Regions from separate parts of the Paenibacillus xanthanilyticus genome, predicted to be linked through region 1. Evidence: riboswitches for the same ligand, from Rfam matches in the RefSeq annotation. Region 1 holds a riboswitch; each other region holds the start of a gene.
What was found. Region 1 has a riboswitch for cyclic di-GMP ahead of ACFSKT_RS15880 (putative bifunctional diguanylate cyclase/phosphodiesterase). Riboswitches for the same ligand answer to the same signal wherever they lie in the genome.
Positions count from the first base shown of each region.

Region 1 (5,847 bases):
CATAAGCGTGTTCCGCAACGCGTCCGTGCGCTTGACTTCCGATTAGTCGTGGCGTAATTGTGACCATTGGATTGTGTAGAACGGGCCGTCTCCCCCACTTTCGCCCCGACAGCTCTGCCATACTCGTGCTACTTCGTGTTCATCATTAAACAGTCGACCCATTAGAAAGTTATGGTCGAATTCCGAGCTTCCTTGTTGTAAATGATAAAGGGCGCATGGTAAATTTATAGAAATATACATATGATGCGAGGTTAACGATGTTCAAGATTGAACAATTACCGATCCATTCTTTCGAGACGCTGCACCCGCAAGCCGGCCTTGAAGAATTGATCCTGCTGCTCCGCCGCGGCCTGGACGCCTGCGTGACGGCCAATGGGCGCTCCTACGTGTTCACGCCCAAGGACCTCTGCTATTTCCAAGGCGACTTGGGCGGAACCGTCGGCGAGTATGTCGCCGACAAAACACATCTCGCCTCGTTCATGCTGCCGTATACGAACGACCTTCGCGCGCTGAACGCGGCGCTGGCGGATATCCCGGACGACGTCTCCCGGCTGATCATCGTGCAGGATGAGAACGGCGCGCTGCTCGGCTCGTGCCCGCTCGGCAGCCTCGTGCGCGTAGTGCTTGGCGAGCTGCAGCGGCTGGACGCGTATTTCGCCACGCTCGCCGAGACAGTGACCGATGCCGTCACCGTCGTCGACCGGAGCGGCTCCGTTATTTGCTGGAACAGCAACGCGGAGGAGATCTACGGCATCCCGAAGGAAGAGATTCTCGGCCGGCGGATCGGCGAGCATTTCGATCCCGAAGCGCTCATGGTGCTGCGCATTCTCGACGAGGGCCGGATGCTGCGCGGCGCGTACCATCGCCCTCGGCCGGATACGCACGTCCTCATTAACGCTTCTCCCATCTACGACATGAACGGACGCATTATCGCGAGCATCGCGACCGAGCAGGACATTACGCATCTGGTGAAGCTGAACGACGAGCTGACGACCGTGCAGGCCGCGCCGGCCGAGCTGGCCGGCAGCAGCGACGATCCGTTCGCCGGCATCAAGGGCAAGGGCGGCGCGATCAACAAGGCGATCACCCTCGCGCGCAAGGTCGCCGGCGCCTCGGCGCCGTTCCTCCTCGTCGGCGAATCCGGCACGGGCAAGGAGCAGTTCGCGACGGCGATCCATCAGGCGAGTCCGCGCGCCGGCCAGCCGTTCGTCATCGTCAACTGCGGCTCTATCCCGCCCGGCTTGCTCGACATCGAGCTGTTCGGCTATCAAGGCGGCACCTTCTCAGGCCAGGATACCGGCAAAGCGGGCGCGCTCGAAGCCGCCGGAGGCGGAACGCTGTTCCTCAATGAGATCGACAAGCTTCCCGTGGACATTCAGGCGAAGCTCTATCAGGCGATGCAGACCCGGATGGTCACCCGCAGCGGCGCGGAAACGCCCGTCCGCATCGAGGCGCGCGTCGTCGCCGCGACGGATCAGCTGCTGGCCGACATGGTCGCGGCGCGAGCATTCCGGGACGATCTGTACTATGCGTTCAATATCGTCTCGATCGCCATCCCGCCGCTGCGCGAGCGCAAGGAGGACATCCCGTCGCTGGCCCAGCTCTACGTCCGCGATTATGCGCTTCAATACCAGAAGCCGATCCCGGTATTCGATCCGGGCGTCATGGTGGCCCTTATGAGCTATCAGTGGCCGGGCAATCTGCGGGAGCTGCGCAACGTCATCGAGCGGTGCATCATTCTATGCGATGGCGAGCAAATCACGATGGAGCTGCTGCCGGAAGCGCTCCAGCGCGATCAGCTGCAGCGCGATGCCGCCCCGGACGAGGAATCCGGCTTCTACCACGAACGCAAGGCGCTCAAGCCCGCGCTCACGCAAGAGGACGAGATCGCGCTCATCGAGGAGGCGCTCGCCAAGACGTTCGGCAACAAGAGCGCCGCCGCCAAGCTGCTCGGCATCTCGCGCGGGACGCTGTATAATAAGATGAAGGAGTTTCATCTGAGCTAAGCGATATCGGCACGCATGCCAAAAAGAGTCCGGGAAGCATGAATCATGCTTTCCGGACTCTTTTTGCGTACTGCTTTATCGCATCCGCTCCATGAACTCCAGACGGTTGCCGAACGGATCCTGGACGTAAAACCTCCCGACGCCTTCCTCCGCCCGCGCATCGTCGTCCATGACGATTACCCCCCGGCCTTGCAGTTGGGCTTTAAGCTGGTTCAGCCCCCGGACACGGAAAGCCGGATGCGCCTTGGCCGCCGGGACGAAGTCCTTTTGCACGCCGACATGCACCTGATGCGCGCCGCATTGGAACCATGCTCCGCCTCGGGCTCGCAGCGGCTCCGGCTTCGGAATTTCCGGCCACCCGAGCAATCCGCCGAAGAAACGCCGCGCCGCGTCCTCGCAGCCTTCCGGCGCCGCCAACTGCACGTGATCGATACCGTCGAATTGAAATGCCATCCCATTCGCCCCCCATTTTCAGTTTCACTCTACAAAACACAGTTTCATTTCATACTGATTTTACAACGTTATCCAGTAAAAGACCACCCTCTTTCGAACATGGTCCTTTCGGCAGCTTCTCGTTGAGTTCGGCGGTGAACACAAACTTTTTTTTAGGCCGGCAGGAAAAAAGGAAGGTTGCACAGAAATGATAATCTCGAGCAACAATTACCATTGAGTTGCCTTTCCATTTCCACTACAATTGACCTACCAAGTCTTATGACCTACAACCTAGCAGCCTAGTCATTCATGAATCAACATATCGGGCAAACTATGCGAAAGCATAGGACGCAAAGCCACGGATCTGAAATCCAAGTATGATCGCCGGGTTGCTACCATCTCTTGAACGAACTTCGAATCAGGGGAATGCCCATGGCATTTCCCTGATTTTTTTATGTCCAAATTCACCGTGCAGGAGGACCCATCGTGGAGGGACAAGCTCTACTTTCCCATCTCAATGCTCGCAAATGGGCCATTTTCATCGCCGTCGTCCTATTGGCCGTCGCCATCGAGAGCCAGCCGCTTTCCCTCGTCTACGGCATTTCGCTTTCCTTCGGCAGCGTGTTGCTGTTCGCCTCCATCGGCCTGCTTCAGCTCCGCTACGTGGCGCTTGGCGCGCTGACGGTCTATGGCGCCTGCATGCTCGCATTCGGTCACTCCCCCTTCGTGCTCGTTCATCTTGCCGAGCTGCTGGCCGTCGGACTGTTAAGCCGCAACAGCGCCAAGCCCCTTTTCTTCTGGGACGCCTGCTTCTGGGCGGTCATCGCCCTCCCGGCGGCGTTCATCCTGCACGTCACTGATCATCAAACATCCGAAATCGTGCTGGCCCTGCTCGTCGGCGCCGCCAACAGCATGATCAACGCCACGCTGGCCGGCATCGTCGTCAAATATTTGCCGGTCTGGATCCGCATCGCCCCAAGGACGAAGCAGCCGATCCACCTGAAGCAAGCGCTGGCCCACTTCACGCTCTTCATGATCTTCGTTCCCTATCTCATGTACTTGTCCATCGGCAGCGCCAACATTACCGACACGCTGGAACGCAATACGCTTCACCAGTCGGAAGGCACGGCCAGCAGCATCAAGGAAGAGCTGGGCCGCTGGACCGCCGAGGAATACCGCTCCGTGAAGCTCGGGTCGGATATCCAGATCGGCTACTTGCAGAACATGATTAACAAATACACGAGCGAAGGCATGTCGCTCATCACCGTGACCGACAACAAGAACCGGATCATCGCCGATACCCAGGGCTCTCCTTACGGGCTGAAGTTCACCCGGCTTCAAGCCGATGTCAAGAAGCAATTCAACGACCGGTTCTACCTGACCTTGCCGGCCAATGCCCATACGCGTCAAACCTGGCAGGATGCGGGTTATCTGTATATTCAGGAAGTCCCGCAGGCGTCCATGACGATCTACATCGATACGCCGCTCGGTCCGTTCCTCGACTCGATCTACGAGGAATATTTCTACCATTTCCTGAACCTGATGCTGTGCGCGCTCGGGGTCACCCTGCTCGTGCTGCTGTTTGGTCGCATGCTCACCGGCACGATTACGGAGCTAGCAGCCACCACCGCGAACTTGCCCGACCGGCTCAAAAGGATGGAGACGCTCGAATGGCCGACAAGCGGCATTATCGAATTCAACTCGCTCATTCAGAACTTCCAGCATATGTCGCGCGACTTGTTCCGGCTGTTCCAGGAATCGTCGGACGCGAACAGCAAGCTCAAGGACCAGACCGCCAAGCTGATGGTCTCCGAAGAGAAGCTCCAGCATTTGGCGTACTACGACGGTCTGACCGGCTTGCCGAACCGGCTTCACTTCTCCAATCACCTGCTGCGCGTGCTGGAGGAGCATCAACAAAGCGAACGAAGCGCCGGCCAGTCGGTGGCGGTCATGTTCGCGGACTTGAACCGGTTCAAGCAGATCAACGATACGATGGGCCATGCCGCGGGCGACGAGCTGCTGCAGCGGGTGGCCGAGCGGTTCGCCCGCTACGAGTCCGGGCAATGCCGCATTTTCCGCCTCGGCGGCGACGAGTTCGTCGTCGTGCTCGTCTATGAGGACGAGGCGCTGCTGCACGAGACGGCGGACGCGATCTGCCGCACGTTCAACGACGCCATTATGATCGCGGGAACCGAGCTTTACATATCCGTCAGCTTGGGCATCAGCGTCTACCCGCGGGACAGCCGCGATCACGATTCCCTGCTGAAGCATGCGGATATGGCGATGTATCAGGCGAAAGAACAAGGGACCAGCTGCTATCGCTTCTTCGACGACGAGATGAACCGATACCTCGCGGAGAAGATGCAGCTGGAAAACGGTCTGCGGATCGCGATCCGCTCCGGCGAGTTCAAGCTCCATTACCAACCGAAGGTGGCGGTCGCCACCGGGCGAATCAGCGGCGCCGAAGCGCTCATCCGCTGGTATCACCCGAATCTCGGCCTCATCCCGCCGGACCGCTTCATCCCGCTTGCGGAAACCTCCGGCTTGATCGCCGAGATCGACGCCTGGGTCATCCGGGAAGCCTGCCGGCAGAACCGCGTCTGGACGCGGCAGGGCATGCCGCCGCTGCCGGTCGCCGTCAACATCTCCGGCCGCCATTTCGAACAGGGCGAGCTTCCGCAGCTGATTCGGTCGATCGCCGATGAGACGGGGATGGATCTCTCTCTGCTGACGCTCGAGATTACGGAGGGCATCTTCATCCGCAATCCCGACAAAGTCGTCGCGCAGCTCGAGGCGCTCCGGGCGCTCGGCCTTCGCGTCTCCATCGACGATTTCGGCACCGGCTATTCGTCCTTGAACCAGCTGCAGCGTCTGCCCGTCGACGAGGTCAAGCTTGACCGCACGTTCATGAAAGGGATCGTGAACGATCCCAAGAAGTCCCGCATCGTCGGCGCCATCGCCGAGCTGCTGCGCAGTCTGCAGCTGCACGTCGTCGTCGAAGGCATTGAGACCCTGGAGGATTATCGATATATCGAGAAGCTAGAGTGCGAAGAAGCACAGGGCTATTGGCTTAGCCGGCCGCTGCCGGCGGAAGAATTCGCATCCTTCCTGCAAGCCTACGCCAAGGAAGATCGGGAGGAAATATCATGAGAAATCGCAGCATGCGCCGCTTGGGCTTGACGCTGATCACCGCTGTACTCGCCGTCGGGCTGGCCGGCTGCTTCGCCTCCGGCACCGGGACGAAGCAGCTCGGCGCGGAGAACGAATCCACGTCCGCGATGCCGCCTGCGGAAGGCGCGGACAAGACGCAGGAGATTGACCCGAACATCAGCGCGGAGCTGACGCTATGGGTGTACTATAAAGGCTTTGACAAGCTGATCCCGCAGTTCCAGAAGCTGTATCCAAACGT
Region 1 covers NZ_JBHUHA010000001.1:3,696,605-3,702,451, forward strand. Annotated here, with positions in the region: gene ACFSKT_RS15870 (sigma-54 interaction domain-containing protein) at 258-2,006, shown strand; gene ACFSKT_RS15875 (VOC family protein) at 2,082-2,459, opposite strand; cyclic di-GMP riboswitch class I at 2,754-2,835, shown strand; gene ACFSKT_RS15880 (putative bifunctional diguanylate cyclase/phosphodiesterase) at 2,925-5,588, shown strand; gene ACFSKT_RS15885 (ABC transporter substrate-binding protein) at 5,585-5,847, shown strand, end outside.

Region 2 (5,847 bases), on a different contig from region 1:
GGCTTCGCGGGACTCATGCTCGCTTGCATCTCTACCCTGCCTAGCCTCGGCATCGTCACCGCGCTGCTGTTCGCCGGCATGATGGCGCTCGGCATGGGCAACGGCTCCGTCTTCCAGCTCGTTCCGCAGCGGTTCCAGAACGAGATCGGCATCGTGACGGGCATCGTCGGCGCGGCAGGCGGCCTGGGCGGTTACTTCCTGCCGAAAATACTGGGTTCGCTTAAGCAGTCCACCGGCTCTTACGGACCGGGCTTCCTGATCGTCAGCGGCGTGGCGCTGGCTTGCGTGGTCCTCATCTTCATCATTCAAGGTTCGTGGAAGCGGTCGTTCCTGGACAATGGCGGCAAAGCCCGTGCCAGCTCCTCGGCCAGCATCGCATCTTAAGGGAGGGGCGCGCCTATGGAAGCATTCGACGCGATCGAACCGTTCGAATGGCTGGATGCCGTGGATTGGTGGGGCACCACGGCCGACACGAGCTCCATCTCCACGGCGCCGGGCTATTCGGCTCCGGCTCCGACTCCGGCTCCGGCTGTGGCCCCGCAGCCCGAACCAAGTTCGCCATAGTTGCTTGATCCATATAAGCCAAAGAAGCGCTTGAGCAGCCCCTCCCAGGGACTGTCCAAGCGCTTCTTCTTATGAGATCGCGGGCGGCGCGGTCTTTGCGCCGCCCGCCTTCAGATGATAGGCGATCTCCAGGGCATTCATCGGCATGCCGATATGGTAGCCCTGCAGCTCCCGGCAGCCGAGATCACGCAGCAGCTCGAGCTGTTCCTCCGACTCGACGCCTTCGGCGATGACCTCCTTGCCCAGCTGCATCGCCATCTCGACCAGCATGCGGACGATGACGTAATCCTCCCTGGATTGGGCGATACCGCGCACGAGCGAATGGTGCAGTTTAATGTAGCGGTACGGGAACCGGTTCAGCATGCTGAGCGAAGAGTAGCCGGAGCCCACGTCGTCGATGCCGAGCGTTATGCCAAGCCCCATCAACGCCTGGCATACCTGCCGGGTCCGTGCCATATCGGTAATCATCGTGCTTTCGGTAATCTCCAGCCGAAGCGTTCCCGGCGGCACTTCGTAACGCGCCAACAGCGCCTCGATCCGCTGCGCGAACCCCGCCTCCCGCAGCTGCTGCGCCGAGATATTGACCGTTACCGTCATGCCCGGGCGGGCGCACTGCTTATCCAGCCAGACGCGGATTTGCTTCACGACCTCCTCCAGCACCCAGCTGCCGATCGGAATAATCGCCCCGCTCTCCTCGGCGAGCGGGAGGAACTTGGCCGGCGCCACACGGCCCAGCTCCGGCGAACACCAGCTAAGCAGCGCCTCCAAGCTCGCAGTCTCCCCCGTGCGGGCATCCACCTGGGGCTGATAGTGCAGCTCGAACTGCCTCAGCTCTAGCGCCGTGGACAGGCCCTGAATCAGCTTCATCTGTTTCTGGGCCTTGATGTTAAGCTCGGGCGTGCAGCGATGGTACCGGTTGCGGCCGCCTTGTTTGGCCTCGTACATCGCCGTATCCGCTTGACGGATAAGCATTTCGACCTCCTGGCCGTCCTCCGGCGCGATGACGATGCCGACGCTGGCCGATACGCTATAGAAGCTGCCGCGCAGCTGCATCGGCTCCACGAGCATCCGGAGCAGTCCGCCCGCATAGTCCGCGGCTTCGGCATCCTCCTCCCGCACGGGAAGCAGAATCGCGAATTCGTCGCCTCCCAGCCGGTAGGCGCTTGCGCCCGCGGGAAGCGATTCGCGCAGCCGATCGGCGACTTGCTTGAGCAGCCGATCCCCCGCGCTGTGACCGAGCGTATCGTTAATCCACTTGAATTGGTCCAAGTCGATCAGCAGCAGCGCCAGGCGGTTCTCTCCCGCTAACGCGCGCGTCAGCTCTTCCTCGATCGCGGCATAGAATTTACGGCTGTTGCCCAGTCCGGTTAGCGTATCCTCGTAAGCCAGTCTGGCCAGCATCCGCTCGGCATTCTTCCGTTCGGTCATATCAATGACGATGAAGAAAGCGAGCTGCTCCTCTTCCGTCTCCATAAATTCGCCGATTAACTCGACATCCATGACGCGTCCGGCTTTATTGACGATTTCCAGCTCCATCGCAAGCGGCGTCTGTGTTTGGAACGATTGCCGGTAAGCCGCCAAGAACGCCTGGTTCACGCCGAACAGCTGCGACAGGCACAGCCCCTCGATCAACTCGTCGTCCTTCACGCCGGCAAGCTTGCGGAACGCGCTGTTAGCTTCGACGACGCCCCCCTTCTCGTCGAGGACGACGGTGCCGTTCGGCGACAGCTCGAACACCAGCTCATACCGTTTGCCGGCGAAGGAGAGCAGATCGTATTTCATCATCGACTGCCGGATCGCGAACACCCAGACCAGCACGCCATACGAGGAGACGAAATCAAAGACGCGCTGCCCGCCCTGCTCGAACGCGGCGACGATCAGCAGCCCCCCGCCCAGCAGCAGGCCGACAAGCAGGCACCCCGCGAGAATAATCCGAATGCGCTGGCTCTCCTTCTGCATCCATCTCTTCCCCGCCGTTCGCCTGCCCGCCCGCGCGAGCAGGATGTACGCGCCAAGCAAACAATAACAGACGAGCACCACCTCGAGGGCAATGAACGAGCCGCTGAACTGCTCGACACGCCCGACCGCCCGCTGCTCCATCGCAACCGCATCCGGGTCGGACACAAGCGGCACAAGCCCTATCGCCGGGAACAGGCAGATGACGTGCATCCAGAGCTTCCGAATGCCGAGCTTGCTGACCATGACAAAGAAATACAGCGCCGCGGTCATTGTCAGAAAGACGGCCGGGAACTTCATGAACCGAAGCGCTTCGTAGGCCGCCTCGTGCGGCAGCGCGGCGAACAGAAAGTCGCCCAGGAATACAAATCCCAGGAAAAAGAATAAGGCGGAAGTGACCCAATGAAGACGATTGCCCGGATTGCGGGCGACGATCTCGACCGCCAAGCAAAAGATAAGCAGGAAGGGAAGCAACTGATTGAGAACGGGGAAAAACAGCGAGGTGGACAAAAGAATCAGCTCCCGATTAAGACGATTGGCGCGAAGTACAGGAAACCCCTGGGCTTCAAGGTTTCGCGTCAAGCCTTAAAGCGGCAGCTGGCTGGCATCGGTTCATCGTTCGACCATTAGCCCCTCTAGCTTTGCGTCGTGCGTTTTCACGCAGTTTGCTTTTCTCATATTCGGTATGCGGTTAGGTTACTTTAGGTATATAGTCCTGATTCTTTTATATCACGAGCTTTCTGCGATGTCTACACGCCGACCTGCTATGGAGGACATGTAATAATTGGTAATTCTGTCACGGCTATACGCCGTCAGCATACCGCTTCAGATAGTCACCGTACGCCTCGGGCGTGTTCAAATTCAGGAAAGCCGCCGTTTCTTCGGGCGAGATATCCACTTCGTATGCATCGAGCTCGCCGAGCAGCTTCATCACGCGAAGATCACCGGCCGCCAGCGCCCGTTCGATTCGCGGCGCGGTGCGCGTATGATAGAGCGCGTGGAAAGGCTGCCGAGGCGCGGTGACGACATCCGGCCCCGCGTCGCCGCGCTTCCCCCGAGCGGCGACGGCCGCTTCCATCCGGCGCAGAAGCGGCACGGACAGCACAGGCATATCACAGGCCATCACGAAGACATAACCGGACGGCAGGCTGGATAGCCCGGCATGCAGACCGGCGAGCGGACCGTTCCCCGGATAGACGTCCCGAACGTATTGCACCCGCCGCGCGACCGGGCTATCTTGCAGCAGGCCTCGATAGAGCGCCTCGCGTTTTTCGTCCGCGACGGATATCGCGATCGGGCCGCATCCTTCACGCGCCATGCCTTCCGCCAGTCGGACGAGCAGCGGTTTGTCACCAATCAAGAGCGCTGCTTTATCCGTTCCCATCCGCGAGCTTAGGCCGCCCGCGAGGATGAGCCCGCTTCCGCCAAAGCGGTATTTCTCCTTCATTTTCGCATCAAACCCCTTCCTGCCGATTCATGCATCCCTCCCGCCTTCGCATATGCATACATGGAAAGGGGGAGTTGCCCATGTCCGAAGAACATGCTTCTCATTCCGACGCGTCTCGCAGCGCGACGAGCCGCTCCAGCCATACCATCGCGCGGACGGAGCGATACAGCGCGCGCAACTACCATCCGCTGCCCGTCGTAATCGCCGAGGCCGAAGGCGCCTGGGTGACCGATCCGGAGGGCAACCGGTATCTCGACATGCTCAGCGCCTACTCGGCCTTGAATGCCGGCCACCGGCATCCGCGCATCATCGCCGCGCTGAAGGCGCAGGCCGACCTCGTCACGTTAACTTCGCGCGCCTTCCATAGCGAACCGCTAGCCGCCTTGTGCGAGCGGCTGGCCGCCTACACCGGCAAGCCGCTGGCGCTTATCATGAACAGCGGCGCGGAGGCGGTGGAGACCTCGCTGAAAGCCGCTCGCCGCTGGGCCTACCGAGTAAAAGGCGTACCGGACGGCGAAGCGGAAATCATCGTCTGCGACGGCAATTTCCACGGGCGGACGATTACGGTCACGTCCTTCTCCTCAACCCCCGAATACCAAGCGCATTTCGGGCCGTTCACGCCAGGGTTCAAACTCGTCCCTTACGGGGACGCCGAAGCGATCGAACGCGCCATCGGTCCGAATACGGCCGCCGTGCTGATCGAGCCGATCCAGGGCGAGTCCGGCATCGTCATTCCGCCGGACGGCTATCTGCGCGCGGTGCGCGACATCTGTACGCGAGGGCGCGCGCTCCTGATCGCCGACGAGATCCAGACCGGCTTCGGCCGTACCGGCCGCCGGTTCGCGTGCGACCACGAAGACGTCGAGCCCGACCTGATCGTCCTGGGCAAGGCGCTCGGCGGCGGCGTGCTTCCCGTCTCTGCCGTCGTCGGCGGCCCCGAGACGCTCGGGCTGTTCGAGCCCGGCTCGCACGGCTCCACCTTCGGCGGCAATCCGCTCGCCTGCGCGGTGGCGCTCGCCGCGCTGGCCGTCACGGAAGAGGAACGCCTGGCGGAGCGGTCGCAGTCGCTCGGCGCCTATATGCGCGAGCGGCTCGGAGCCATCGTACACCCGGACATCGCGCAGGCGCGCGGTCGCGGCTTGTTCATCGGCCTGGAGCTGCGCGTGCCGGCCCGCCCGTATTGCGAGCGGCTCATGGCGCTCGGTCTGCTGTGCAAAGAGACGCACGAGCATACGATCCGCTTCGCCCCGCCGCTGACGATCAGCCGCGAGGATCTGGACGTGGCGATCGCGAAGGTCGAGCAGGTCTTCGCCGCAGCCGACGTTGAGGCCGCGGAGGATGCCGATGTCCCGGATGATGGCGAGCCCGTTTGAGCCCGATACAAGCCGGACGCTCACCAAGCGCGTTCCGCTAGCGAAAAAAGGTACGGCCGACTGGCCGTACCTTTTCGTTGTCGTTAGCCTTTCGCCGGATCGAACGAGCTCTTCAGCGACACGATGCGATTGAAGACGATGCCGCCTTCGCCCGACAGCTTCGGATCGACGTTGAAGTAGCCGTGGCGGAAGAACTGGAATTTGTCCTGGCCTTGCGCGTCCTTCATGTTCGGCTCGACGAAGCCTTCCAGCACCTCGAGCGAGTTCGGGTTCAGGCGCTCCAGGAATGGACGGTCGTCGTTATCGCCGTCGACCAGCAGCGGCTCGAACAGGCGGAACTCCGCCTTAATCGCCTGCGACGCCTCCACCCAGTGGATCGTCCCTTTGACCTTGCGGCCCGTGAAGCCCGATCCGCTCTTCGTCTCCGGATCATAGGTGCAGCGCAGCTCCGTCACATTGCCGTCCGCGTCCTTGATCACTTCTTGGCACGTGATGAAATACGCATGC
Region 2 covers NZ_JBHUHA010000002.1:2,520,097-2,525,943, forward strand. Annotated here, with positions in the region: gene ACFSKT_RS28625 (nitrate/nitrite transporter) at 1-384, shown strand, start outside; gene ACFSKT_RS28630 (putative bifunctional diguanylate cyclase/phosphodiesterase) at 634-3,030, opposite strand; cyclic di-GMP riboswitch class I at 3,110-3,200, opposite strand; gene mobA (molybdenum cofactor guanylyltransferase) at 3,323-3,967, opposite strand; gene rocD (ornithine--oxo-acid transaminase) at 4,048-5,340, shown strand; gene ACFSKT_RS28645 (glutamine--tRNA ligase/YqeY domain fusion protein) at 5,424-5,847, opposite strand, start outside.
Region 2: linked by a shared signal. The riboswitch ahead of ACFSKT_RS28630 (putative bifunctional diguanylate cyclase/phosphodiesterase) and the one ahead of ACFSKT_RS15880 (putative bifunctional diguanylate cyclase/phosphodiesterase) in region 1 are both predicted to bind cyclic di-GMP.

Region 3 (5,847 bases), 330 kb from region 1:
TAGCAATGAAAAATATCACATACGGATTGTCGGCGGAAATCGCGTATGCTAGAATTAAACCGTACGCGAGTCCCGGTAATTAGTTCGTTTTAAAGGGTTTAGGAATGATCGTTTTGGGACTGATGGCAGGGGTGGATCTCTGCCTATTCCTCGTTCTTTTTGAGATGTTCGTTCATAGCGTAGTCATAGTTTCATCACCGCCGAAGCGAGGAAGAAGGGGCGCGGCCAAGCAGTCGGACGATGAGAAGGAGAGGATACGGTGGCATATCGGGGGAGGATAACCGCGCTGGCGGCCGCGATCGGCTTGTCCGGCTGCGCCGCGCTTTACGGGCTCTGGCCCGAGGAGAGCGGCCTGTTTCGGGCAAGCGCCGGCGCGCTGCTGTTTGCCGCCGTCTCCTTCCCCGTAGGCTGGTGGCTTGGCCTGAAGCATGATCGGCTGGCCCGGATGGCCGCCATGGATCCGCTGACGGGTGTGTACAATCGGCGCTTCGTGGAGAGCGGATTCGTTCGATTGGCAGCTCGCGCCGGCAAGCAACGCAAGCGAATGGCGGTCATGCTGATCGACGTGAACGACTTCAAGCAGGTCAACGATTCCCATGGACATGCCCAGGGGGACGCGGCGATCCGCGAGGTCGCGACGGCGCTTCAGAATGGCGCACAGCGCGGGGAGATCGTGGCGCGGTGGGGCGGGGACGAATTTTTGGTCATCTGTCCGTATGCGGACGACAAGACCGTCGCCGTCTTCTTGCGAAGGGTCCGCGAGCTGCTGGAGCACGCAACGCTTCGAACCGGCGTCCGGCTAGCCGTATCGGCGGGCGTCGCTTCGTATCCGGCGGACGGCGTACATCTGGGCCAGCTCGCGCAGCTTGCCGACGAACGCATGTACGCGGACAAACTATTGGGCAAGCGCCATAAAGCCGAAGAGGAAGCGATGCAGCAGGCGGCTCAAGCACAATAAACAGGCAATCAAAGGCGGAATGGCACAATGAGGAAAGCGCATATAACCTCGGTTAGGCCGGGGGATAAATTGGGGCGCACCGTCTTTCAAGAGAATGGCAATGTTCTGCTGGGGGAAGGCGTAGAATTAACCCAACGATTTATCGATCGGCTTGAGAATTTGGGCATCGACATGCTCTATATCCAGGATGACATGACCGAAGATTTGGAGCCGAGCTCGGCGATTCAGGACGAGACGCGGCGCAAGGCGATGGCCGAAGTCCACAAGACGATGACCACGCTCATGGATACGCACAAGACCAAAGGGCGCACGGTCGCGCCGGAGCTTGGCCGCACGTTCCGCACGGTATTCGGTCAAATGATGCAGGACCTCTCCGCAAGACAAGACATGCTTGTTAGCCTGACGAATATTCAGGCCATGGATTCTTACTTATTCAATCATTCAGTCAACGTTGCCATTCTCGCGGGCATCATAGGCGTGGCCAAAGGCTACAACCGCAATCAGCTGGAGGAGCTGGGCGTCGGCGCGCTGCTGTTCGATATCGGCATGACGCAGGTGCCGAAAGAATTGCTCGCCAAGGCGGCTTTCCTTAGCGAAGCGGAGCGGGGCCTGGTTCAGAAGCACGCGGAAGACGGGTTCAACTTGCTTCGCGCGCAGCACGACGTCTCTTTATTATCGGCCCATTGCGCGTTCCAGCATCATGAGCGGTTCGACGGGAGCGGGTATCCGCGCAAGATCAAAGGCGACGAGATTCACGAGTACGCGCAGATTATCGCCATCGCGGATGTGTACGACGCCTTAACCTCGCCGAGGCCGCACCGCAAACGGCATACGCCGACGGAAGCGATCGAGTTTCTGTTCGCGGCGGGCAACACGTATTTCGACGTCAACCTGATCAAATTGTTTTGCAAACATATTTCCATCTACCCGATCGCGACGACCGTGCTTCTAAGCTCCGGCCAGATCGCCGTCGTATCCGCCAACAACCCGCTGGCCGTCCATCGTCCGACGGTGCGGATCATTCGGGAAGCGGACGGCAATCCGCCGGCCGCGGCGTACGAGATCGAGCTGAAGAATTCCAACAATCTGCTCATCGTCAAGGAAGTTTAACTACAATCGAATGCAGGACAAAGGCAAACTTGTCGAAAGACAAGGACGCAAAGCTAAAGGGTCTACCGTTTGCGCGCATCGCGAACAATGACAGCCTGGCCGCCGAAGCGAGGGCATCCGTGAACAGGATGACGAAGTCGGCTTAAGTACCAGGGAGCGGCTTTTTTTATTTTGTATCCACGGAGGTCACATCCATCATGACGAGAACATCAAGAGTCGAACAAACCGCCGTATATGGCAAAGAAATGACGACGTATCCCCTAGAGACGCTCCTGCACAGCAGGACGGTGGTCGAGAAGGACGGATACGTATCCACGGGACTGCTGACCCATGTGGAAGGCGAGATGCTGGAGATCGAGATGTCCGAATTCAAATCGTTTCATTTGGGAGATCCAGTCCATCTCACGCTCTATTCGCCGGTGGGCATCCAGCGGATGCAATCCACGGTCATCGCGAAGGCGGAAGGGTCGCTTGCGGTGCTGCTCCCGCCGAAGTCGCTCGCGGGCTTGGAGGAGAAGCGGGAGGCGAATCGCGTCGAGGTCCGGCTGGACGGCAGGCTTCAGCCGAGCGTCCGGGCGAATCAGACGGAAGCCGAGGAAGGCGATGAACAGCAGGCGGTATTCAAGACGAAGAACGTCTCGCTAAGCGGCATCGGCTTCGAGACCGTTCATAACGTGAAGCTCCGTATCGGCGATCTCCTGCCGGCGGTCGTCTCGATGGGCTTCGAGCTCAGCTGCCATATTGAAATCGTCCGAAGCGAGACGGAAGGCGAGTTTTGCTTTTACGGCGCCCGTTTTGTGGAGCTGAACGAGCTGCAGGCAAGAATGCTTCGCGCCTTCTTGATCCGCGAGCAGGTGTCGAATTATTACCGGGTCAAGGAGAAGCGCAAGGCGCTTGCGCGGATGTAAGACATTGGCGCGCTGCCCGCGAATGTAGGAGGATGAGGGGAACCGGCCGCGGCCGCGTTTCCCTTTTTCAATATATAGGAGAGTCCAACCACTCTGCTGTATGACCGCGGAATGCCGCCGGTTGAAGCTGCGCGTCATCTGCCGAGGACCGTCAAATCTACCGTATCCAATCCTCCCGAAAATAGGTGATAGACCGCGTGCGTTCGTCCGGTCCGCGCTTGTTTCCCTAGCATATGCTATAGGAAACTTACGAGGAGGGGTTGGAAGAATGGCATCGACTCGAATAAAACCGAAGCGTCTCGCATCCAGCACGGGGAGGGTGATCCGGACAGCCAAAATACCGGTCGGAAGCACGCAATCCGTCTACTTGAACCGGTTGACGGTGCTGTGGGTCCAGAACAACGGCGTTACGTTCAGCACGAACGGGTTTTTCGCGCGTTTGTACCGGAACAATTCGCTGATCTCGACCGCCTTTTTCGACAACTTCGGCGTCGTGCAGTTCCGCAACGTCGGCGTGCTCACGACGTCTAACTTGACGATCCGCATCTTTAATTCCGCCGGCGTCCAGTTCCGTTCCCGGTCGATTCCGGCCGGCTCGGAAGCTTTCGCCGTCATCGGCTAACGCAGGTTGTGTGCCGGACGCTGCGTACGTGAGATGCCCTTCTGGCGGGCGTCCCTCGGGCGTGCGCGAAATAATCGAGTTTCTATTGAAAGAGGTAAACGCGAAAGAAAGAGGACCTCGACTTCCGCCACGATGGCGAAGCGAGGTCCTTTTTTTGCGCGCTACCCGCCGAACGCTTCACGGAAGGCCGCCTGCAGCTTGGCTAGGTCCACTTCCCACAGCTCGGCGATTTCCGCGCTGACATTCTCGTCCCACCAGTCGGCGAGCTTGCGGCGATTGCTCTGGTTTTCCGCGATCCAGGGCAAGTTGAGGGCGACTTTCTTGAAATACAGCTTTTCCGCCGCTTCCAGCTTCTCCTTGGGCACGTAGACGTTCAGGCGCTTGACGGTCCGGTACAGCTCGTTATCGCAGGCACGCCGAATTTTGCGCGCGGTCGGCAGTCCGGCCGCATGTTTGGATGGGGGGGATGGTTTCATCGTAACCGACTCCTCTCATTCCCCTATATATGCGCCCGGCTGCTGATTGGTCACCGGCCCGGCAGGCGCTTGTTATTGGACGTAGATGTAGCCGACCATCGGACCGTTATGCTCGCGCGTATCATGCGTTTGGCAGATGATCGGATAGGTGCCTTTCTGCTCCGCTTTGAATTTGACGACCGTTGTTTTGCCTTTTTCCACCGTTCCTTGAATGCCGAGTCCTTCGATGACGAACGGATGCGATTCGCCGCTGATGCCCGTCAGACGCAGCTCCACTTCCTCTCCGGCATTGACGAAGATGCTGCTTGGCGACCAGAGATACGCTTCGATCTTTTTGTTGTTCGCGTCGCGAGCCTCGAATTCGCCCGTCACCAGATGCATGACCCGCGTCTGGCTCGGCGTCGCCATCGCGGCCTGCGACTGGTTCCACTTGAAGCATACGACCGCTACGACTAACGCCAAGAGCAGGACCGCGAACAGCTTGATTTGCTTTTTGGTAATCACGAAAATGTTGGTCATGGAACGCCCACCTGCTTTCATCATATTGAACACAGCTAGTCTATGCGCGGGCTTGTTCACGCATGTCTGCCGGTTTGGACAAAGCGGCGCCGAGTGACGGAATTGTCACTTTATTGTGTGTCTGGTCTTATGGAGGCATGGCACTCAATGTGCTAGAATACCGATAGAGACAGAAGCGACAAAATTTAGAAATGTTAGGAGACGGAGAATGGAGTGGATTCACGAGCTAGCAACCACCGCGTTGCACTGGATTGAAGAGTTAGGCTATTGGGGCATCATTATCGGTCTTGCGATCGAAGTCATTCCGAGCGAAATCGTGCTGGCGTTCGGCGGTTACCTGGTGTATAAGGGCGAGATTTCGTTCCTGACCGCGGTCATCTGCGGCACGATCGGCGCGGTTATCCAGCAATGGATACTGTATGCTATCGGCAGATTTGCCGGCCGGCCATTCTTTGAAAAATACGGCAAGTACATCAAAATTTCGCCCAAGCATCTGGATACGGCGGAAAAATGGTTCAATAAATACGGCTCCGGCATCGTCTTTACGGCGCGGTTCGTGCCGGTCATGCGCCAAGCTATCTCCATTCCGGCGGGCATGGCGCGCATGAACTTCTGGCTGTTCACGATTCTGACGCTGCTCGCGTCGATCCCGTGGTCGGTGCTGTTCGTCTACTTGGGCAATTCGCTCGGCGACCAGTGGGAGAACATCGACGAGAAGGCGGGTCCCTATATTCAGCCGGCCCTGCTGATCGCGATCGCGCTGTTGATCGTGTACGTGCTGTTCAAGACGCTTCGCAAACGCGGCAAAACGGTATAATTTGGTGCCTCGGCGCCTGGTTTGGTACAATAGGAACAGGCTGGACCAACGATTGACTCGTACATAACGATCCTTTCCCAGGAGGGATACCGATGAGCAAGAACGTAGCGAACAAGCTGAACCAAGGCATCAGCCCGCAGCAGTTTATTGAGGGGATGCAGAAGAATAAGGAAGCGTTCGAGGATTGGGGCAACCGCTTCGAATGGAGCACCGAGGAGGACCGTGCTTTCTTTGAAGGCTTGCGGAATCGCGGCGACCTGCGCGTGCTGATCTTGATGGCCGAGTGGTGCGGCGACGTCGTGCGCAACGTCCCGGTCGTGTTCAAAGCTCTGGAGAATTCCGGCATTCCAGTCGACGTGCTGGTCATGGAAGACCATCTGGATACGATGGACGAATTCCTGACGATGGGCGGGCGTGCGATCCCGATCGTCATCGTG
Region 3 covers NZ_JBHUHA010000001.1:3,371,126-3,376,972, reverse strand. Annotated here, with positions in the region: gene ACFSKT_RS14525 (GGDEF domain-containing protein) at 260-958, shown strand; gene ACFSKT_RS14520 (HD-GYP domain-containing protein) at 986-2,068, shown strand; cyclic di-GMP riboswitch class I at 2,081-2,175, shown strand; gene ACFSKT_RS14515 (PilZ domain-containing protein) at 2,266-2,976, shown strand; gene ACFSKT_RS14510 (hypothetical protein) at 3,245-3,598, shown strand; gene ACFSKT_RS14505 (dehydrogenase) at 3,760-4,074, opposite strand; gene ACFSKT_RS14500 (cupredoxin domain-containing protein) at 4,147-4,593, opposite strand; gene uptA (undecaprenyl phosphate transporter UptA) at 4,802-5,410, shown strand; gene ACFSKT_RS14490 (thioredoxin family protein) at 5,503-5,847, shown strand, end outside.
Region 3: linked by a shared signal. The riboswitch ahead of ACFSKT_RS14515 (PilZ domain-containing protein) and the one ahead of ACFSKT_RS15880 (putative bifunctional diguanylate cyclase/phosphodiesterase) in region 1 are both predicted to bind cyclic di-GMP.